3 regions of the Streptomyces sp. NBC_00385 genome follow, and region 3 is predicted to be linked to each of the others. Evidence: riboswitches for the same ligand, from Rfam matches in the RefSeq annotation. Region 3 holds a riboswitch; each other region holds the start of a gene.

Region 1 (7,479 bases), 4.8 Mb from region 3:
ACGCGCGAACCTTCCGGTAGGAGGCGACGGACCGGCCTCCTACCGGATGTGCGCGCCGTGGCAGGGCCCGCCGGCTGTTCCTCAGTGGCCCGGCAGTACGCACACCGCGTCGAGGCCCAGCACATGGTTGAGCCGGCCGAACGCCAGCCAGGAACCGATGCTCATGCTCAGCTCGACGATCTCGTGCTGGCTGTAGTGCGCGGTCATCCGGGCCCAGAACGCGTCGTCCAGGCCGTGGTGGTCCAGGGCGTACCGCTCGGCGTACTCGGCCGCCAGCCGGGTCCGGTCGTCGAAGGCCTCGGTGGTGCGCCATTCGTCCACCGCACCGGCGAACTCCTCCTCGACCTTCTGCCCGTCGCGTTCGGTGCGCCAGTCCAGGCAGAAGAGACAGCCGTTGATCTGTGCGATGCGGAGCCTGGCGGCCTCGAACTCACGGAGTCCGAGCGTGGTGTGCTCGTACACCGACAGCGAGAAGTTCGCGGCGGCCATGCCGATGCCGGGGACCATGTCGCCCCACACGTAGCCGATCGGCTCCTGGCCCTCGGGGATGTCGATGATCATGACTGCTTCCTTCCGAGTCGGCCGGCTGCGGGACGCAGGGGGACGTCGAGCGCGTCGTAGAGTCCGGGTTCCGCCTCCACCAGCCAGTCGATGGCGTTCACCAGCCGGCCGACCGCGGTGGCGTTGCCGCCCGCCGAGCGGTTCTCGCCCTCGTCGGTGGCCTCGACGGTCACCTCGATGCGCGGGCGTCCCTCGATGATCACCCGGTGGGCACCGGCACCGTCGGGCGGCGAGGGCCAGTCCGGAGCGCACGACGGATGGATGCGGGTGATGTGCTCGATGACGATGCGGGGTTCGCCCTCGACGATGCCCTGGACCTCGAAGCGGACCGCTCCCTGGGTGCCGGCCCCGAACTCTCCCATCGTCCTGGTCGTGACGGTGGTTTCGAGAGCCCGCCGGGCCATGGTCTCGCGGATGTCGTCGAGTTCCACGCCCAGGGCCCGGGCCATCAGCCGTATCTGACCGCCCCACACCATGGTCGGAACGGAGTCCGCGAGCATGAGGGGCTCGTACTCCATGGGGTGTCCCATGCCGATCAGGTGGCGGACCGAGTCGGGCTGGTCGTACGTGGAGTAGTCGAAGATCTCCTGGCAGCGGATCGCGTCGATTGTCGTGCCGAGCCCGCTCATCAGCAGGGGCAGTACGTCGTTGCCCCAGCCGGGGTCCACGCCGGAGACGAAGAGCGATCCGCCACCGCCGGCCACGGCGGCCAGCACCGGTTCGCGCAGCTCGGGCGGGGCGCCGCGCTGGTCGTAGAGCGCGTACAGCGCCGGGGTGACGACGACGGCACCCCCGGCCACCGCCCTGGTGATGTCGGCCAGTGCCTCGTCGGGGCGGATGTCGCCGGAGGCCGCGTACACGACCGCCCGGGGGCTCGTGGCGAGCACCGCTTCGACGTCGTCGGTCGCCGCGACGCCCAGATCGCGGTCCAGCCCGGCCAGGGCGCCCGCGTCGCGGCCCACCTTGCCGGGGTCGTGGACGAGTACGTGCGCGAGTTTCAGGGCCGGATTGGCCTCGACGGCGCGGATGGCCGCACGGCCGACATTGCCGGTTCCCCAGACCACCGTGGAAATCATGCGGCGGAGGGTAGCGCGCGGGATGAAAGGTTCATAGTGGCATCGCACACCGGGTTGGGAGCGTACGGGGACAGGCCCGAGAAGCCCGTCCCCGCCCCGCTGTCCGGGCTGTTACCCGCCGATCGCGGTCCCGTAGCCGGCGCCCGTCTCCGTACCTCCGAACGTTCCCGCGTCGAACGTCCACGAGCCGGCGGCCGTCACGCCGCCGGAACCGGCAGGGAACGCCCAGACGATGCCGTCCCCGGCGTTCTCTCCGGGCGCCGCGGTCAGCAGACCGGACCGCCCGTCGTCGTCGGGGTCGGTCAGCCGCGCCTGGCCGCCCCAGCGGTCACTCTTCTCGGGAACGCCCGGCACGTTCACCGAGTCCTGGTCCCAGGAGGCAGCACCGGTGGCGGTCAGCCCGCCGGCCGCGCCGCGCAGCACCCACACGGCCCCCGCGTCGGCGACCGTTCCGACGTCCTCGCCGGGGGCGCCGACGGCCACGTCCGCGTACCCGTCGCCGTCGGTGTCAGCGACGGAGAGGCCGGCGCCCCAGCCGTCGCCGGCCTCCGGGCCACCGGGGACACCGGGGGTGTCCTGCGTCCACCACACGGGCGGGGTGCCCGGGCCCTCGGCGCCGACCGGCCCGTCGCCGGCGCTGCCGTAGTACACGCCGACCACACCGCCGGTCATCGACGCGCCGCCGTCGTCGGGGCTGTGCGGCTCCCCGGTCACGAGGTCGTCGTAGCCGTCGTGGTCGATGTCGCCGGAGGCGACGGCCGGGCCGCCGCGCAGGTCGTGGTCGTAGCGGAGGCCCTGGACCTCGCCGAGGAGCAGCGCGGACCAGCCGTGTCCCGGCTCCTCGCCGACGGTGACGCCGGAGATGACGAGGTCGGCGAGACCGTTCCCGTCGTAGTCGCCGGTGGTCAGGGCGCGGGGCGCGATCTCGCGCCCGGGGGTGCCGGGGACGTGGCTGCTGCTCGACGTGGCGTTCCGGCGGGTTCCCGGGGCGTACTGGAACAGGGTGAAGTCGGCGCGGTCGGTCACGGCCAGCTGGTCGCCGGGTATGTCGGGGCTGAAGTGCGCGGCGGCGAGTGCGCTGCCGAACCCGGCGCCGACGGCGGGTTCTCCGGCCTGCAGCCAGTCGCTGCCCGATCCGGAGAGCCCCTGCGCGGAGCCCCACAGGACGACGATGCCGCCCGCGTCGGTCACCGGTTCGACGTTCTCGCCGGGGAGGCCCACGACGGCGTCGTCGTACCCGTCCCCGTCCAGGTCGCCCGTGGTCAGGGCGGCGCCGAACCCGTCCCCGGCCTCGGCGCCGCCCGGTACCCCGGTGGTGTTCTGGCTGAGGAGGGCGCCCCGGGCGGTGTCGATGCCGCCCGGCCCGCCGTACTGCACGGTGACGTAGCCGGCGCCCTTCTTGCCGCCGATGGTCCCGCCGGGCGCGCCGATGAGCACGTCCTCGTAGCCGTCACCGTTGAAGTCGGTGTGATGGTCGTCCGCGTGCGTTCCGCCGGGAGTGCCGGCAGCGGCAAAGGGCGCGGCGGCGGCGGCTCCTGCCATCAGGAGGAATGAGGCCGCGACAACGGCGGCCGGTCGGTAGGTGCGCACGAGCGGCTCCTCGGTTCAAGGATGACCGGGCGGGACCGGGGGGATGCCGGGAAGAGCCCGTTAGCCTCCTGGCGCCCTGTTGGACCGGCTCTGCGGCACAAGGGTTGTACGGCATCGCGAAAGGGGTGGAAGAGAGCTGTCCAGCTCTCTTCCACCCCTTTTCACGGCTCGGCGCGAGGGCGGTACCTCAGTGGATCAGTAGGCCCCGAAGACGTTGTCGATCGAGCCGTACGTCGCGGCGGCGTAGTTGCACGCGGCGGTGATGTTGGCGACGGGGTCCAGGATGTCCAGCGAGGTGCCGGGCACGTGGTAGGCGTCGAACGTGGGCTGGATGACCTGGAGCAGGCCCTTGGACGGGGTGCCGGCGACGGCGTTCGAGTCCCAGTTGTTGACGATCTGCGGGTTGCCCGAGGACTCGCGCAGGATGTTGCGGTGAATGCTGTCGTAGCTGCCGGGGATCCCGTGCTCGGCCATGACGGCGAGGGACTCCTTGATCCAGCCGTCGAGGTCGTCGGTGTACGCCGTCGCGCTCTGCGCGGGGGCGGTCTCGACGGTCTCGGCGGTCTGCTCGGCGACGGGGGTCGCCGTCCGCTGGGATCGGTCGGCGCGGTCGGTGCTCTCGGCACGGTCGGCCGACGGCTGCGCGGCGCTGCCGGAGGTGTTCTCCGACTTGAATTCGGACTTGGTCGCGGCCTTGGGGGCGGTGGCCGTGGACTTGGCGCCGATGGTCAGCTTCAGGCCCGGGTGAATCAGGTCGGGGTTGCCGCCGACCACGCTCCGGTTGTCCTTGTAGAGCTGCGCCCAGCCGCCGTCGAGGGAATGCCCGCGGGCGATCTTGGAAAGCGAATCGCCGGAGACCACGGAATAGGTGGTGGACTTGGCCTGCTGTACGGCAATTCCCTTGCCGGCAACGGAAACCGGGGCTGCGGCCTTTTCCGCGACGACCGACTGGACCGGTGCGGCGGAAGCCGATCCGGCAGCGATCAGGGGGAGCGCGAGAACCGCGCCGCCCGCACTCACGGCAATGAGACCGCGGGTCAGGGGGGTGGACTTGGAACGACGGTGCTGACCCTTGATGGGCATGGCGCTTTTCCTCTCCGCCGCCTGCGAGGTGAGCTGTCGGGTTCGGACTGGAGATGTCCGGCCGCACATGGCGACTTCACCCCTAGCCGCTCCGGATTCCCGGAACGGCGGCAAACCTGGGTCCCCCGCTCCTGCCGCACGTGAGTGGTCGGGTTACCGGACGGCGGCAGGATTCGGCGTTCCATCCGGATTGACGGTGACCGTAAGCGAGAAAGACCGGGCGAAACAAGCCCGGAATTCCTGATCACAATTGATCCGCAAGATCAATAAAAGGAAATGTGCGACGCCCGTCACATCCGGGCGGGTCAACTTTCTTGGGGCGTCAGGGAACCGAAGCGTCTGGTTCCGCGTCAGGAGCGGGAAACGTGACGCTGACCACTGCGCCCGAAAAGGGTGATTTGCCCTCCGTCGGAGAGTCACACCCCCGGAAACATGACCACGGTGGTCATTCTTGACCATTCCGACGAATCGGTGAATTAGGACATCAGGGGGCGGGGGTCGGCTGCACGGCGACGCCGGCACGGCTGCGCGGCACCACGACCGGTGAGCCGTCGCCCGGGGCCGCGAGTATGTCCGCGTCGAGCGCGTACAACTCCTTCACCAGCGCTTCGTCGACCGTCTCCCGGGGTGCGCCCGTGGCGATGACGCGGCCGCCCTTCATGGCGACGAGCAGGTCGGCGTAGCGGGCCGCGGCGGCGAGGTCGTGCTGGACCATGACGACGGTGCGGCCGGTGGCCGCGACCTCGCGGACGAGTTCCAGGACCTCGACGGCATGCCCGAGGTCGAGGGCACTCGTCGGTTCGTCGAGCAGGACGACCGGGGTCTGCTGGGCCAGCACCATCGCGAGCCAGCAGCGCTGGCGCTGCCCGCCGGACAGCCGGTCGATGCGCTCCCCGGCCAGCGCGGTGGTCCCGGTGGCGTCGAGTGCCTCGCGTACCGCCCGCTCGTCCTCGCGCGACCACTGGCGCAGCAGCCCCTGATGCGGGCTGCGGCCGTAGCGCACCAGCCCGGCCACCGTGACCGCTTCGGGGGCGCGTGGTGACTGCGGCAGCAGCGCGACATGGTGGGCGGCCCTGCGTCGGCCGGTCTCCCAGATGTCCGTGCCGCCGATGAGGACCGTGCCGGACTCGGGGCGGTGGAGCCGGGCGACGGTCCGCAGCAGGGTCGACTTCCCGCAGCCGTTGGGTCCCACGATCGCGACGACCTGCCCGGCGGGGACAGTGAGGTCGACGTTCTCGACGACGGGTCGGCCCGGATATCCGGCGTGCAGGCCACGGACTTCGAGGCCCGCCTTCGTACCGGTCGGATTCTCGGTCATGTGCGGCTCACGCCTTTCCGGCGGCCGGGTCTGGCCGCAGCAGTACCCACAGGAGGAAGGGACCGCCCAGGACGCTGGTGACGACCCCGACGGGCAGTTCGACCGGCGCGGCGACACGTCCGATCGCATCGGCCGCGGCGATCAGCGCGGCTCCGGTCAGCGCCGAGGCGGTGACCGGGACGCGGGTGGGACCGGTCAGCCGCTGAGCGAGGATCGGCGCCGCCAGCGCGACGAAGGCGATGGGGCCGCCGACGCCGACCGCCGTGCCCGCCAGCAGGACGGCGAGGACGAGTGCGACGGTGCGGACCCGTCGCAGGTCGACGCCGAGGGAGCTCGCCACCTCGTCGCCGAAGCGCAGCAGTTGCAGCCGGTGCCCGGCGGCCAGCGAGAGCGGGACGAGGAACAGCAGGACCACCGCCAACGGCATCCCGGCGTCCCAGTCGCGTCCGTTGAGGCTGCCCACGGCCCAGAGGAACACGCCGCCCGCCGTGTTGTCGTTCTCGCGCGACATGATCAGGTCGCTGACCGCGCCGATGAAGGTGGAGATGCCGATCCCGGTCACCAGCAGCCGGTATCCGGCGCTCCCCGCTCCTCCCGCGCACAGGACGACGAGGACGGCGGCGGCCACGGCTCCGATCGGGCCGAGCCACCAGTTGCCGACCATGCCGGTGGCGGATCCCGCGGCCGCGGCGACCACGGCAGCGGTGGCGCCGTCGTTGACCCCGACCAGGTCGGGTGTGGCCAGCCGGTTGCCGGCCAGGGTCTGGGTGAGACAGCCCGCGATGCCGAGGGCGGCACCGACCAGCAGACCGGTGAAGACCCGGGGAAGCCGGAAGTCGCGCACGATCATGACGGTTCCGGCATCGCCGGTTCCGAGGAGTCCCGAAAGGGTCTGCGAGAGGGTCATTCCGGTCGAACTCGCCATCACCGCCAGGGTGATGAGGAGGACCAGCAGCGGAAGGAGCAGCGCGGCGGCGAGCGCGCTGCGCCTCGGGAGGAGCCAGGAGAGCGTCCCCGTGCGGAGCACGACGCTGTCGGGCGGGGTCACGTCCGCCGGGCGGGTTCCGTGGTGGACAGCCGGGGTCACGTCCGTCACGCCGGAACTCCCGCCATGGGCAGTGGGGGTCACGTCCGTCACGCCGGAACTCCCGCCGCGGACAGTCGCGAGGAGCGGGCGATCCACACGAGCAGGGGGCCGCCGACGAAGGCGAGCAGCACGCTGACCGGGGTCTCCCAGGGCCGGATCACGATCCGCGCGAGGATGTCCGCGACGATCATGATGTCGGCCGCGATGAGGGCGGACAGGACGAGGGCGGCGGTCATCCGTGCCCCGGCCAGAGCCCGCGCGGCGTAGGGCGCGAACAGTCCGAGGAAGGCGATGGGGCCGGCCACGGCCACCGCGCAGCCGGCGAGCAGCGAGACGGCCGCGGCGACGACGAGCCGGATCCGGCCGGGATGGTGGCCCAGCGAGCGGGCGCCGTCGTCCCCGAGCCCGAGCGCGGCCAGCGGGCGAGCGCAGCCGAGTGCGGTGAGCAGGCCCACCGCGATCAGGGGCATGAGCGGTGCGAGGTCGGAGAGTTCGATGCCGGCGAGCGAACCGATCGTCCAGTAGCGGTACGTGTCGAAGGTCGACTGGGTGCCCAGCAGGACGTACGAGGTGAGGCCGTGGAAGGTGGCACCGAGCGCCGATCCGGCCAGGACGAGCCGCAGCGGGGAGCCCCCGCCGCGTCCGGACGCGGCGAACAGGAGGACGGCCGCGCTCGCGACCATGCCTCCGGCCAGGGCCCACACCAGCAAGGAGGCGGGTGAGTCCGCGCCGAAGAAGGTGAGCCCCAGCACCACGGCGAAGGC
Region 2 (7,479 bases), 2.7 Mb from region 3:
GCTACACGGCCACCGAGGACTTCTCGCACGCCGAGGTGGGCCGGTTCACCGACGGCGACGAGGCGCGCCGCCGCCATCTCCTGCAGTCCGTCCTGCAGGCGGAGGGGATGCGCGTGTCCGAGTACCGCGAGCGGTTCGGTACGGACCCGGGCGAGGACTTCACCGAGGAGCTCGCCCGGTTCGACGCCCGGGGCTGGCTCGACCGCGACGCGTCGGCCACGGGCCTGCTTCGCCTGACGCCCGAAGGGCTCGCCCACTCCGACGCGCTGGGTCCCGACCTCTTCTCCCCTGCCGTACGGGCCGCGATGGCCGCGTACGAGCTGAAGTGAGCCCCGCATGGACCTGACGATTCTCTACCGCGGTCCGCTCGCGTCGTGCGATTACGACTGCCCCTACTGTCCGTTCGCCAAGCGCCGCGACAGCCGGGAACAGCTGCGCGCCGACCGGGCCGCACTGGAGCGCTTCACGGCGTGGGCGGCGGCGCAGACCGGCGACCGGATCTCCGTGCTGTTCACCCCGTGGGGCGAGGGGCTGGTCCGTTCCTGGTACCGGCGGGCGATGATCGAGCTGTCGCGGATGCCGCACGTCCACCGGGTGGCGGTCCAGACGAACCTGGGCGGCCGGACCCAGTGGCTGGCCTCGGCCGGTGCCGCCGGACGCGACAAGATCGCGCTCTGGTGCACGTACCACCCGGGCCAGACACCGTACGAGCGCTTCCTCGGGCGGTGCGAGGAGCTGGTGGCCCTGGGGATCCGCCACAGCGTGGGGGTCGTCGGGCTCGACGGTCACCTCGACGAGGCGCGGCGGCTGCGGGCGGCCCTGCCCGAGGAGGTCTACCTCTGGGTCAACGCCGCCGAGGGCCACACCTACACGGACGAGGAGGCGGACCGGTGGACGGCGATCGACCCGCTGTTCCCCTACAGCCGGCATCCGCACCGTTCGGCGGGGCTGCCCTGCCGGACCGGTGAGTCGGTGATCTCGGTGGACGGCGACGGCACGGTGCGCCGCTGCCACTTCGTCCGCGCGGAACTCGGCAATCTCTACGACGGCAGCTACCGCGCGGCGCTGGGTCCCCGGGCCTGTCCGCTCGCCGTCTGCGACTGCCACATCGGCTATGTGCATCTGGAGACGCTGCCGCTCTACGACGTCTTCGCCGGTGGGGTGCTGGAGCGCGTTCCGGCACGGCCGCTGTCCTCGGTCGCCCCGTTCGCCCGGGGCGACTGAGGACTGCGGGTCTCTCTCAGAGCGGCAGCAGGTCGGGCCGCTTGGCCTCCACATGGTCGCCCGATGACTCGCCGCGCAGCCGCCGGCCGATCCACGGGACCAGGTACTCACGGGCCCAGTGGATGTCGTCGCGCCGCACTTCGAGCGTTCCTCGCTGGGCCTGCGGCGGCCATTCCTGGTCCGGGTCGGCGGGCACTTCGAGGCCGAGTACCTGGGCGGCGCGCAGCGCGACCCGGGTGTGGCCCTCGGGCGACAGATGCAGCCGGTCGTTGTCCCAGGCGCGCCGGTCCTGGACCGAGCGCAGGGACCACAGGTCGAGGACCGGGCAGTCGTAGCGGTCGGCGATGGACCGGACATGGGCGGTGTAAGTGGCGATCTTGCCGCGCAGATGGCGCAGCACGGGCACGTTGCGGGTGTCGAAGCCGGTGGTGACCATGACGGTGCCGACCGACCGGGTCAGGTCGGCGACCGCGCGCTCGAAGCGCTCGGCCACGTCGTCGGGATCGGTGCCCGGCCGGATGATGTCGTTGCCGCCGGCGCAGAAGCTCACCAGATCGGGGGCGAGTTCCCTGGCGCGCGGCACCTGCTCCTCGACGATCTGGTCGAGGAGGCGTCCTCGTACGGCGAGATTGGCGTATCCGAAGTTTCCGTGAGCGGGGTCCGGGAGCTGGTCCGCGAGAAGGACCGCGAACCGGTCCGCCCAGCCGACGAAGGTTCCGTCCGGGCCGGGGTCACCGACTCCCTCGGTGAAGCTGTCGCCAATCGCCGCGTACGACCCGATGGCGCCCTGTCGGTTGATGACGCCCTGCTGGATGTTGTTCGAATCGTCTGCCACAAGGGCATATCCTGCACCGCCGAATGTGACCTACGCGACCGTAATAAGGGGTTGACGGGTGGTGAGATAGACCACCCGGTCAGTTTTTGGTAAAGGGGGAATAAGAGCGGCCACCGGCCGACTGCCGCCACCGCCCCGGAGCACCGGCTCCGAACGCGGCGGCCAAAGGCAGAGGGACGGTGCGCCGCCGCGCACCGTCCCTCTATGCATTGCTCAGGCCCGGTTCACCGGACCGGTGTTGCCCGGATCAGACGTTGATGCCGTGCGACGCCAGGTAGGCGATCGGGTCGATGTCCGAGCCGTACGCCGGACCCGTGCGGACCTCGAAGTGGAGGTGCGGGCCGGTGGCGTTGCCGGTGGAGCCGGACAGGCCGACCTGCTGGCCCGCGGTCACGGTCTGGCCGGCCGAGACGGAGAGCGAGGACATGTGGCCGTACTGCGAGTAGTGGCCGTCGGCGTGCTTGATGACGACCTCGTTGCCGTACGCGCCGCCCCAGCCGGCGGTGACGACGGTGCCGGAGGTGATCGCCTTCACGCTCGTGCCGGTGGACACGGGGAAGTCGATGCCGGTGTGGCTGCCGCTGGACCAGTTGGCACCGGAGGCGCGGTAGGCGGTGGTGTGGTTGCCCGGGACCGGGTGGACGTAACCCGAGTCGTTGCTCTGGGTGGCCGGGGCCGAGGACTTCTTGGACGACGAGTCGTCGGAGGAGGAAGACGAGTCCGAGGTCGTGGAGGCCTTCGTCTCGGTCTTGGCCGGGGCCTTCGACGGGGTGGTGGAGCCCGTGGAGGTGGTCGAGGCGTGGCCCCAGGCCTTGCCGCCGAGGGTCAGCTTCATGCCCGGGAAGATCAGGCTCGGGTCGTCGCCGACGACCTTGCGGTTGTCCTGGTACAGCTTCTCCCAGCCGCCCTTGAGCTTGTGCTCGGCAGCGATCTTGGACAGGTAGTCGCCGGAGACCACGGAGTAGGACGTGGTGCCGGCCTGCTTCTTCGCGACCGGCTTGGCCGGGGTGGCGTGAGCGGCGGCCGACTTCGAGGTGACCGGAGCGGACTGCTCCGCGGCGTGGGCACCGGTGGCGCCGAGCAGCGGAAGCGCGATGACGGCTCCGCCGGCACTCGCGGCGACGACGCCACGGGCGATGGTGCTGGACTTGGGACGACGGTGCTTACCCGATATGGGCATGAAGGATTTCCTCTCCGGCGCCTGCGAGGTGAGCTGTCGGGTTCGGACTGGAGATGTCCGGTCGCGACTGGCGCGACTTCACCCCGAGCCGTCCGGTTTCCCGGTCGGCGGCTTACCTGGTTCCCCCGCTCCTGCCACGCGGTGAGTGGGTGCGAATTCCGGGCGGCGGCAGGATTAGGCGGTCCGTCCGGATTGCAGCGAACGTAAGCGAGCCGGGACGGAGGAAACAAGCCACGGGTTCCGTGCGGGATTCCGTGCCGGAAATTCGGAGAGGAATTCCGGTCACACTCCGTGGATTACGGATCTTGGATTTCCGCGCCGCGCATGGAATACCCAGCCGCCCCGCCGCCACACACCGTCACGGATATGATCCCGCTCACGAGAGGGCGATCATCTACCGTAGAAGCAGGGCATGTTCGACTAAAAGCCCCAATACGGACATGTCATGCCCATCGTCTCCGCGCCGTCGGACCGTCTGCATGGATCCAGGCCCGCGCGGCAGGGTGGAGAGACCCGTCGGGCGGACCGCCACACAGGCCCGAAGTGCGGGCACGACCAAGATGATTGCCTGAGGAATCAATGTCGTATCGTCACGAGAGTGGACCCGCGGGCGACACGCGCCGGCGGCAGAGCCCCCAGGAGTGACCGTGACGCAGCAGCTGCCGCAGACCCCGTCGACGGAGCCGGAGCTGGTGGGTGTCCGCAATTTCCGTGACGTGGGCGGCCTGCCCGCCTCCGACGGCCGCCGGGTGCGGTACGGGCGGCTCTTCCGCAGTGGCCACCTGGCGCACGCCACGGCCGAGGACGCCGCGTTCCTCACCGGTCTCGGCCTGCACACCGTCTTCGACTTCCGCAACGGCGCCGACCACAAGCTCGACGGCTTGGACGTGGAACTCCCGGGCGTGCGCAACGTGAGCATCCCGCTCAGCGACCCGGCGGACGGCGCGGAGTTCTGGCGGATGGTGCGCGACGGCAACATGACCGAGCTGCGGTCGATCCTGGCCGACGGGAAGGGGACGCGCCGCATGGTCGCTTCCTACCGCCGGATCATCCTGGACCGCACGGCCGAGCACAGCCGGGTACTGCACGCGCTCGCCGAGGACAGCGTGCCCGCCCTGATGCACTGCGCCGCGGGCAAGGACCGCGCGGGTCTCTCCATCGCGGTGTCCCTGCTCGCCGTCGGCGTCGAGCGCGAGGCCATCGAGGCCGACTACCTCAAGTCCAACGACGCGCACCGCCGCTACAAGGTCCGCCGCAGCGACACCTCCGCCGCCGGAATGTCTCCCGAGGTGATGGAGCTGCTCAATCCCCTCTTCGGCGCCCACCCCGACTATCTCGCCGCCGCCTTCACCACCATCGACGAGACCTGGGGCGGCACCGACCGCTATCTCGCCGAAGGCCTCAGGATCAGCCCGGAGACGCGGGAGCGGCTGCGCGAGCGCCTGCTCGACGCGGGCTGAGCACCCGGAGGGGCCCGCGGCCACGGCCGTCCGCCCGGCGGCTACGGGTCGTCCGCCCGCCTGTCTACTGGTTGTGCATCCCCACGGCGAACAGCAGATAGAGGAAGCCCGCGATCACGTGCCCGGCCACCAGGTAGGCGAAGAGCCTGATGACGAGCCCGCGGGGCATCTTCTTCTCCTGCGGGTCGTAGTTCTTGGGCCGGCCCGGGCCGAGCGGGTCGTAGTTCTCGGAATCGGACATGACAGGTCCTCTCTGGCGACCGGCGGGCCGGTCGCGGGGACAGCGCCTCAGCGACGGTGGATCCCGCTGCCGAGACACAGCTCGGCGGCGGGGCTCTGCAGCAGGGTGTGGACGAAGAGCAGCTCGACACCGTCACGGTCCAGGGCCGCGATCCGGTGCGGAGTGAGCGAGTCGAAGTGCGCGCTGTCGCCGGGGGCGAGGTCATGGACCGTTTCCCCGAGGGTCACCCTGAGGTGCCCGGCCAGGACGTACAGCCACTCCTCGCCGGGGTGCACGCGCACCAGGTCCCCCTGTGCGCCGTACGGGACCCGGACGCGCAGGGCCTGCATCGCCCGGCCCGGACCGCCGGCCTGCTGGTACATCCAGCCGTCGGCCTCGGCACCCTCGAACCTGCGGCCCCGTACGATCGCGTCACGTTCCGGGGGGATCTCGCCGAGCAGTTCGGAGACCGTCGTACCGTAGATCCTGGCGAGTCCGAGCAGCATCGGCAGCGAGGGCTGGCGCCGGCCCGTTTCGAGCCGGGACAGGTGAGCGGGCGAGAGTCCGGCCCGCTGAGCGGCGGTCTCCAGGGTGAGACCACGGCTGCGGCGCAGCTCGCGCAGGCGTGGCGCGACCCCGGGCAGCTCGTCGGCCGCCCCTCCTTCGGGAGGATTCATGCCTCCATTGGGCCAGGACCTTTCCTCGGAGGCAAGTTTCTTGCCTCCGAGGCAATTCCCGAAACGGGCAGGTCAGCGGTTGGCGACGGCCTGCTTCACCAGGGTCCGCCCGAAGTCCCACATCAGCCCGCCGCCGCTGTGCGCGTCGTCCATCACCGCCGTGAACGCGGCCACAAAGCGGTCCACGTCCGCCTCGTCGATCACCAGCGGCGGGATCAGCTTGATCACTTCGAGGTGGTCGCCGGAGACCTGGGTCAGGATCCGGTGCTTCTGGAGGAGCGGCACCACCACCATCTGCGCGAACAGTCCCTTGCGGGCCGCCTGCAGCATGGTCCAGCGGCTGCGCAGCTTCAGCGAGGACGGCCGGCCGAACTCGATGCCGATCATCAGCCCGCGCCCCCGCACCTCGTGCAGCAGCTCGTACTGCCCGACGAGCGCGGCCAGCCGTTCGCGGAGCAGGTCACCGGTGCGGCGCGCGTTGGCCACCGTCTCCTCGTCCTCCATGACCGAGAGGACGGCGAGTCCGGCCGCCATCGCCTGGGCGTTGGAGCCGAAGCTCGCGGAGTGGACCAGGACCCGGTCCATCGAGGAGTAGACGCGTTTGAAGATCCAGTCCTTGCCGAGGGTCGCCCCGACGGGCACGTAGCCGCCGGAGAGCGCCTTGGCGACGCACACCAGGTCGGGTTCCACGCCTTCCTCGTGCTGGTACGCGTAGAAGTCCCCGGTCCTGCCGAGGCCCGTCTGCACCTCGTCGGCGATGAGCAGGGCCTTGTGCTTGTGCAGCAGTTCCTGGGCCTGACGCAGGAAACCGGGTGGCGTGGCGTGCACGCCCTTGCCCTGGACCGGTTCGACGACGAGGCCCGCCACATCGCCCCGCTTCAGCTCGCGGCGCAGCGCGTCGAGGTCACCGAGCGCGATGGCGGTGTCGGGCAGCAGCGGGGCGAACCCGTCCCGGAAGCCGGCCTCGCCGTTGACCGACAGCGAGCCGGTGGTGAGCCCGTGGAAGGCGTGCGCGCAGTACAGGATCCTCGGCTTCCCGGTGGCGTACCTGGCGAATTTGAGGGCCGTCTCCACCGCCTCGGTGCCGCTGTTGCCGAAGAAGACCCGGTCCAGGTGCGGACTGTGCGTGAGCAGCTTCTCGGCCAGCAGTCCCGGCAGCGGCTGGCAGTCGAAGCGGGTGAGATCGGCCAGCGAGGCGTCCAGGACGTCGTGCAGCGCCTTGCGTACGACGGGGTGGTGCCGGCCGAGCCCCATCACCCCGAAACCGGCGAGCATGTCCAGGTAGTCGTTGCCGTCCGCGTCCCAGAAGTGCGCGCCCTCGGCCCGTTCGTAGACCTTGTCGAAGCCGATGGTGTGCAGCATGCGCGGGAGCTGGTGGTTGAGGTACTTGGTGTGCAGCTCGTAGCGTTCGGCGCCGCGCTCCGCGAGGAGCCGCGCCACATCGAAGCCCTTGGGCCCGTCGTCCTTCATGCCCCGCTCTCCTTGTGCCCGTTGCCCCGGGCGTGGTGTGCCCTGCCGGTTGCCGCGTCCTCGGTGGCCAGCGCGGCGCTGATCCGGCCCGCGATCTCGACCGGTGTGAGTCCGATGTCGGCCAGGATCTCGGACCGTTTCCCATGGGCGAGGAACTGGTCGGGAATGCCGAACGTCCGCAGCGGTACGTCGACCCCGGCGTCCCGCAGTGCCTGCCCCACGGCCCAGCCGACGCCTCCGGCCCGGCTGTTGTCCTCGACGACGGCGACGAGCCGGTGCTGTGCGGCGAGCGGCGCGAGCTGTTCGTCGACCGGTTTGACCCAGCGGGGGTCGACCACCGTGCAGCGGATGCGGGCACCCGTCAGCAGATCGGCGGCCTGGAGGCAGACAGGCGCCATCACGCCGACCGCGAC
Region 3 (7,479 bases):
GGGGCCCGCTGGCGCCGCCTCCGTGGCCTGAGAACGACCGAATCTGCCGGAATCCGGCAGCCGCGCACCCTTCCGTCAACGCTCCGTCCTGCCCACAAATAGAACGAGTTTCGAACATAGAGCCAAGGCTGTGTGAGCAGCCCGTCGAAAGACGGCCGATTGCCCGTTTCCTGAGCCGCCGGAGGCCGTCGAAGATTGTCGGCGTCGCATACCGCCGGGTACAGTCGCGGCCACTGCTTTCCCCGGAGTCCCCCACCGGACCCCGGACACCCTGGTCCTGCTGCCGAGGCGAGAGAGACGTTGGTGAACGACCAGCACCCCCACGCCGGGTACGCCGGATACGACGGCCACTCCACGGGCGGCTTCGACAGCGACCCGCTCTTCGGCTCCCTCCCCGGCGGTTACGACGGGTCGTACGACACCACGACGGGCTACGCCGCCCCGTACGGCAGCAACACGGCCGAGCACAGCGGTACGTACGACGCCTCCTCGTGGGACACGGGCGCGCACCCGACGGCCGAGTACGGCCATGCCGCCGATTACACGGCCTACACCGCGCAGCCCCAGCAGGAGCCCCAGCAACACCCGTACGACCCCGGCCCGCAGTACGACACCGGCGCGACCTGGATCCCGGCGGACGGCGGTTACGGCCACACCGTCCCGGCCCAGCACGGCGCCCCGGACACCTCCGGCCAGTGGGACACCACCACCTGGCAGCAGACCGGCCAGTGGACCGGCACGGACACGACGGGTTACGACACCGGCGCCTACGACGCCACCGCCTGGAACACCGGCGCCACGCCCGAGTACGCACAGCAATCCGCGCACACCGCGGCAGCGCCCGACGCAGCCGAACAAACGGCCCAGTATCCGTACGCGACCGACGAGACGTACGAGCGGCAGAGTTCCCACGAGACGCCGTACGAGACGCCCTTCGATCCGCAGGCGCCCTTCGATCCGTACGACCCGTACGAGCCCTACCGGACCGCCGAGTTCAGCCTCGCGCAGACGGACCTCGACACAGCGGCCACCGACGGCACCGCGTCCGAGCCGGACGACCGCCCTCACGAGCACGTCCGCGACCACGACTCCGCCGCACCCGGCTCCGCCCCGGACGCCGACTCCGCCCCGGCCACCGGTCACCGCCCCGCGGGCCGCCCCGTCACCCGCAGTGGTGGCGCAAGCCGCAGCCGCAGGCGCTCCCCCGCGAAGCGTTCCGCACTCCTCACCGTCGCCGTTCCGTCCGCCTGCGTGATGAGCGTGGCGGGTATCGCCGCAGCCTCCGTGGGCGGGATGGGCGGTGGCGAGGAGAAGAAGGACGAGACCACGACGATGGCGGCCGCCGACCCCGGCACGGTCAAGCCCGTCGCGGCCAACAACGAACTGGACACCCAGCTGGCCAACCTCAGTGCCGACGCGGAGAACTTCGCCGACCGTGCCAGCCGCACCCAGGAGCGCATCGACCTGAAGGCGCGGCAGGCCGCCGAGAAGAAGAAACGCGCGGAGGAGGCCGCCCGCAAGGAGGCACTGCGCCCCAAGTTCGTCATGCCGGTCAAGGATCACCAGCTCAGCGCGTACTTCGGCCAGGCGGGCGTCAACTGGATGTCCGTGCACACCGGTATCGACTTCCCCGTCGACTACGGCACTCCGGTGATGGCGGCGACCGACGGCACGGTGCGCACGCAGTTCAACACCGCCTACGGGAACATGGCCATCGTCACCGCGGCCGACGGCACCGAGACCTGGTACTGCCACCTCAGCAGCACCCGGATCCGCTCGGGCTCGGTCAAGGCCGGTGATGTGATCGCGCACTCCGGCGACTCCGGCAACTCGACCGGCCCGCACCTGCACTTCGAGGTCCGGCCCGGCGGCGGCGCGGCGATCGACCCGCTGCCCTGGCTGCGCAGCCACAACGTCAACCCGAACTGACCGGCGGGCGGCCCGCAGCCGCCCGCCGAAAAGGCCGCCCCCGACAAGAGACCGCCCGCCGAAGAGGCGGCCCCGCAGGGTCCGCCCGCCGAAGCGCCCGAGCGGCTCTACAGCTTCTCGACCGGGGCGTACCGCAGCAGCAGCTTCTTCGGCCGCTCGTCCCCGAAGTCGACCGTGGCCTTCGCCTGGTCCCCGATGCCCTCGACCGCCGTCACCGTGCCCAGACCGAACTGGTCGTGAGTGACCCGGTCACCGGCCACCAGCGTGATCGTCGGCTTGTCCGAGGTCCGCCGGGTCGCGAAGCCCGAGGGGCCGGAGCGCGCACGGGACGCGGAGAGCGACGAGGTGATCCCCGACGTCGGCCCGGCCGGCGCCGCCATGGGGCCCTTGCGCTTCCACTCCAGGTGCTGGTCCGGGATCTCCTCCAGGAACCGCGACGGCGGGTTGTACGAGGGCTGGCCCCAGGCGCTGCGCATCGCCGCGCGGGTGAGGTAGAGCCGCTCCCGGGCGCGGGTGATGCCGACGTACGCCAGCCGGCGCTCCTCCTCCAGCTCCTTGACCTGGCCGAGCGCCCGCATGTGCGGGAAGACGCCGTCCTCCATGCCGGTCAGGAAGACCACCGGGAATTCGAGGCCCTTGGCGGTGTGCAGCGTCATCAGCGTGACGACACCGGAGCCGTCCTCGTCCTCGTCGGGGATCTGGTCCGCGTCGGCGACGAGCGCGACCTTCTCCAGGAACTCGGCGAGCGTGCCCGCGCCTTCGTCCTCGGCCCGCTCCTGCTCGAACTCAAGGGCGACGGAGGCGAGTTCCTGGAGGTTCTCGATCCGAGTCTCGTCCTGTGGGTCGGTGGACGCCTGGAGCTCGGCGAGATAGCCGGTCCGCTCCATGACGGCCTCCACCACGACCGCCGGTCCCGCGCCGGACTCCACGATCGTGCGGAGCTCCTCCATCAGCGTGTTGAACCGCTTCACCGCGTTCGACGAACGGGCGGCCATGCCGTACGCCTCGTCGACACGGCGCAGCGCCTGCGGGAACGAGATCTTCTCGCGCATCGACAGGGCGTCGATCATGGCCTCGGCCCGGTCGCCGATGCCCCGCTTGGGCACGTTCAGGATGCGTCGCAGCGGGACGGTGTCCTCCGGGTTGGAGAGGACACGGAGGTAGGCCAGGACGTCCCTGACCTCCTTGCGCTCGTAGAAGCGCACGCCGCCGACCACCTTGTAGGGCAGGCCGACGCGGATGAAGATCTCCTCGAAGACACGTGACTGCGCGTTCGTCCGGTAGAAGATCGCCACGTCGCCGGCCTTGGCGTCGCCCGCGTCGGTCAGCCGGTCGATCTCGTCGGCGACGAACTGCGCCTCGTCGTGCTCGGTGTCGGCGACATAGCCGGTGATCCGGGTGCCGGCGCCCGCGTTCGTCCAGAGGTTCTTCGGGCGGCGGCTCTCGTTGCGCTCGATGACCGCGTTGGCCGCGGACAGGATCGTCTGCGTGGAGCGGTAGTTCTGCTCCAGCATGATCGTCGTCGCGTTCGGGTAGTCCTCCTCGAACTGGAGGATGTTGCGGATGGTCGCGCCGCGGAAGGCGTAGATCGACTGGTCCGCGTCACCCACGACGCACAGCTCGGCGGAGGCGTCCTCCGGACCGGCCGGGCCGACCAGTTCCCGTACGAGCGTGTACTGGGCGTGGTTGGTGTCCTGGTACTCGTCGACGAGGACGTGGCGGAAGCGGCGGCGGTAGTGCTCCGCGACGTCGGGGAACGCCTGGAGCAGGTGCACCGTCGTCATGATGATGTCGTCGAAGTCCAGCGCGTTCGCCTCGCGCAGCCGGGACTGGTAGAGCGCGTAGGCCTGGGCGAGTGTCTTCTCGAAGCCGTCCGTGGCCTGTCCGGCGAAGGTCTCCTCGTCGATCAGCTCGTTCTTCAGGTTCGAGACCTTCGCCGTGAACGACTTCGGCGGGTAGCGCTTCGGGTCGAGGTCGAGATCGCGGCAGACCAGGGCCATGAGGCGCTTGGAGTCGGCGGCGTCGTAGATCGAGAACGAGGAGGTGAAGCCGAGCCGCTTCGACTCGCGGCGCAGGATCCGTACGCACGCGCTGTGGAAGGTCATGACCCACATGGCGTTGGCCCGCGGTCCGACGAGCTGCTCGACGCGCTCCTTCATCTCGCCGGCGGCCTTGTTGGTGAAGGTGATCGCCAGGATCTGGCCGGGGTGCACGCCGCGCTCGGCCAGCAGATGGGCGATGCGGTGGGTCAGTACGCGGGTCTTGCCCGAACCGGCACCGGCGACGATGAGCAGCGGGGATCCGGCGTGCACGACGGCTGCGCGCTGCTCGGTGTTCAGCCCGTCCAGCAGCGCGGCCGCGTCGATGACCGGGCGGTGGGCCCCGTCGCGGTAGTACGCCTCGCGGGGCGGCGGGGGGCCGTCGAAAACGCCCGCGAAGAGGTCCTCCGGCACCGCTTCGGGTGCGGAGTCCTCGGGGGGCGGCGGGGGCCCTTCCTCCGTGTGCTGGAGGCCGGCCAGGAAACTGTCGTCAAAGAGGCTGCTCATCGCCTCCCGAGTCTAGGCGTGCGCACTGACACTCCGGGCCCGAGTGACCAACCACGCACCCCCGACCGGGCACACAGAGCGAGCGGGAAGCATCACTGTGTGCGGCAACCCCGGGCTCCACCTGCCCCGCAGCGCCCCGATCCGGTGAGGTCACGAAAATGTATCGGGCATATCGAACATCAACCTTCACAGCGGCACCATGAGTTGGCTAGCGTGCTCGTTCGGGCGGCCCGTACCCCCAGAGGCGATCCACGCCGAGCGGGCGTCCACGCCGAATCCGGGCTGCCCGTCACGGGAGTCCGGAACCGGGGACCCACACGCATCACCGGGGTGAATCGGTCCGCATCCCCCACCAGGACCGTAGGGCAGCCTTCCGTTCCGCCCGAACCCGACAGCTAACCCGGTAGGCGGTCCACGGAAGGAGATGCCGGCCTTGGCGTCGCATCGCAAACCGCGCACCCGCGTGCGCAATACCGGCCCGGCCGTCGGGATCACGACGGCCGCACTGGCGTCGGTGACCCTGCTGTCCACGCAGAGCGCACTCGCCGCCCCGGCCCCCAAGCCCAGCATCGAGGATGTGCAGAAGAAGGTCGACGACCTCTACCGGCAGGCGGGCACCGCGACCCAGCAGTACAACCAGGCGAAGGAAGCGACCACCGCGCAGCGCTCCAAGGTGGACACCCTCCTCGACGACGTCGCCAAGCGCACCGAGAAGCTGAACGAGGCCCGCCGGACGCTCGGCACGTACGCCGCCGCCCAGTACCGCGGTGGCACCCTCGCCCCGACCGCCACCTTCTTCCTGGCCGACGACCCGCAGTCGTTCTTCGACCAGACCCACCTCATGGACCGGATGACCGAGCGCCAGACGCGGGCGGTGTCGGACTTCCGTACGCAGCAGGTCAAGGCGTCCAAGCAGCGGGCCGAGGCCGTGGCGAGCCTGGAGACGCTCACCGAGTCCCAGGCGACGCTGCGCACCAGCAAGCAGAACGTCCAGACGAAGCTGTCCGAGGCCCGCGGCCTGCTGTCGAAGCTGACCGCCGAGGAGAAGGCACGCCTGGCCGAGCTGGAGCGGAAGAAGGAGGCGGAGGCCAAGCGCAAGGCGGCGGAGCTGGCGAAGAAGCAGGCCGCCGCGAAGGCCGAGGCCGACCGCAAGGCCGCGGCGGCCGAGGAGGCCGCCAAGGAGGCCGGCAGCGGTACGGGTACGGGCACCGGAACCGGGACGGGTTCGGGTTCGGGTTCGGACACCGATGCCTCGACCAAGGCCGAGAAGGTCATGGCGTTCGCCAGGGCACAGCTCGGCAAGCCGTACGTCTGGGGGGCGACCGGCCCGGCCTCGTACGACTGCTCGGGGCTCACCCAGGCGGCGTGGAAGGCGGCCGGTGTCGACATTCCGCGGACCACCTGGGACCAGGTGAACGTGGGCACCCGGATCGCCACGGAGGATCTGCAGCCCGGGGACCTGGTGTTCTTCTACGACGACATCAGCCACGTCGGCATCTACAAGGGCGACGGCATGATGATCCACGCGCCGAAGCCGGGGGCGAACGTGCGCGAGGAGTCGATCTACTACATGCCGATCTACGGGAGCGTACGGCCGGGCTGACGGGCCCGTCGGGACTGCCACGCGGGGGCGCGCTTTGGGTCCACGGGCCCAGGACCCGCCCCCCGTCGGCCCGTTGGCGCAACGTGGTCTCCAGCAGCGGCCAGGGTCTGTCCCCGGCGCAGCTGAGCGCCATCGCCACACGCGGTGACGTCCCGGTCCGCGTCAACGTCCAGGGCGCCACGCACGCCGAGCGGAACGCCTTGCCGGAGATCGACAAGCCGGGCGGCAAGCCCATCGCAGGCGGGGCGTCGCGCGAGGTCTGCCAGGACATCTGCGGACCGCTCATCAAGGGCTCCGAGGGTGCGGTCAGCGGCAATGTGACCGGGCGGGGCGGACGGAGGTACAAGACGTTCTGGTGGCCGTGACCGGGCGGGCGCCGGGTACCGTGCGGAAGGTGTCCGGCACCGGACGGGCATCGGCGTACAGGACGAGCACGAGCACGAGCGAGCGAGCGAGCGACCGTGAAGATCTTGGAGAGCGTCCGGGGCATGGCCTTCCTCGGGACCTTCGCCCGGGCGAGGCTGTTCTCGGCGGCCTGCGCCGAGCGCACCGCGGGAGTGCTTTTGCGGTATCTCGCCGACGAGGGGCGCCCGGAGGACCAGGACAGCTGCGTGGCCGCCCTGGAGCTGCTGTGGGACACCGCGCCGCCGGACGAGAGCGCGGCGGCCGCCATGCACCGCCGGCTGAGCGTGCTCCCCGAGCTCGATCCGGAACTCCGGCCGGACGGGGTCGTCGCGGCGGCGGCGCTCGGGCTCAGGGCCCTGTTCTCCGGAGTGGCGATGCTCATCGACCAGGGCCCGGACGGTGCGGTCGCGCCCTCCGAAGCGGCTCGGGCGCTTGCCCGGGCACTGGACGGCGGGGGCGGCGCGACGGCTGCCGAGGAGGACGTGATCCAGGACCGGGACGTCGAGCGGATCATGTCGTGGAGCCCCGAGGAGCAGGCGCTGCACGTCCACGGGCTGCGCGCGTCGGCGGCGGAGACGGGGCGCGAGCGGCTGACCGCGGCGCAGGACCGCTTCGGCCTCGGCGCCGGGGCGCCCGACGGGGCCGGTCCGGACCGGATCGCGGTGACGGCCACCGTCGGCCGCGGCGATGTGGCGGCGGCCGAGCAGCGCGCCCGCTACGGGGTGGTCGGGCGGATCACGGCGGGCTCCGACGCGGGGTTCTACCTCCGCGTCGACCGGCCGGCCGACCTGGCGGCGACGCCCGAGGAGCGGGCCGGGGCGGCGGGGGTGGACATCCTCGTGGCGGCCGACCCGGCGATGACGCGGGAGTGCGTGGGCGAGTGGGTCGAGGACTGGGCCGGCGTCGAGGAGGCGTTGCGGCGGGAGGGCCGGCAGGTCGACTGGGGTACCGCGCCATAAGGCCGCCCGGCCGACCGCGCCGCAAAACCGCCCGGCC

The links. A riboswitch is a leader RNA that binds a small molecule or an ion and turns the genes downstream of it on or off. The one in region 3 is predicted to bind cyclic di-AMP.
Region 1: another riboswitch for cyclic di-AMP. It lies ahead of OG959_RS35490 (transglycosylase SLT domain-containing protein); the one in region 3 lies ahead of OG959_RS13990 (C40 family peptidase).
Region 2: another riboswitch for cyclic di-AMP. It lies ahead of OG959_RS02125 (M23 family metallopeptidase); the one in region 3 lies ahead of OG959_RS13990 (C40 family peptidase).

The regions. Positions count from the first base shown of each region.
Region 1 covers NZ_CP107951.1:7,990,280-7,997,758, reverse strand. The annotation lists gene OG959_RS35505 (carboxymuconolactone decarboxylase family protein) at 82-561, opposite strand; gene OG959_RS35500 (NAD(P)H-dependent amine dehydrogenase family protein) at 558-1,637, opposite strand; gene OG959_RS35495 (esterase) at 1,749-3,227, opposite strand; gene OG959_RS35490 (transglycosylase SLT domain-containing protein) at 3,423-4,310, opposite strand; cyclic di-AMP (ydaO/yuaA leader) riboswitch at 4,314-4,499, opposite strand; gene OG959_RS35485 (ABC transporter ATP-binding protein) at 4,795-5,628, opposite strand; gene OG959_RS35480 (FecCD family ABC transporter permease) at 5,636-6,724, opposite strand; gene OG959_RS35475 (FecCD family ABC transporter permease) at 6,763-7,479, opposite strand, start outside.
Region 2 covers NZ_CP107951.1:469,043-476,521, forward strand. The annotation lists gene OG959_RS02110 (STM4012 family radical SAM protein) at 1-329, shown strand, start outside; gene OG959_RS02115 (STM4011 family radical SAM protein) at 337-1,224, shown strand; gene OG959_RS02120 (SGNH/GDSL hydrolase family protein) at 1,241-2,059, opposite strand; gene OG959_RS02125 (M23 family metallopeptidase) at 2,307-3,239, opposite strand; cyclic di-AMP (ydaO/yuaA leader) riboswitch at 3,243-3,401, opposite strand; gene OG959_RS02130 (tyrosine-protein phosphatase) at 3,887-4,699, shown strand; gene OG959_RS02135 (DUF6126 family protein) at 4,764-4,940, opposite strand; gene OG959_RS02140 (helix-turn-helix domain-containing protein) at 4,988-5,596, opposite strand; gene OG959_RS02145 (aspartate aminotransferase family protein) at 5,669-7,066, opposite strand; gene dxs (1-deoxy-D-xylulose-5-phosphate synthase) at 7,063-7,479, opposite strand, start outside.
Region 3 covers NZ_CP107951.1:3,205,589-3,213,067, forward strand. The annotation lists gene OG959_RS13975 (esterase/lipase family protein) at 1-31, shown strand, start outside; gene OG959_RS13980 (M23 family metallopeptidase) at 304-1,929, shown strand; gene pcrA (DNA helicase PcrA) at 2,037-4,475, opposite strand; cyclic di-AMP (ydaO/yuaA leader) riboswitch at 4,735-4,901, shown strand; gene OG959_RS13990 (C40 family peptidase) at 4,900-6,078, shown strand; gene OG959_RS13995 (hypothetical protein) at 6,162-6,443, shown strand; gene OG959_RS14000 (hypothetical protein) at 6,540-7,442, shown strand.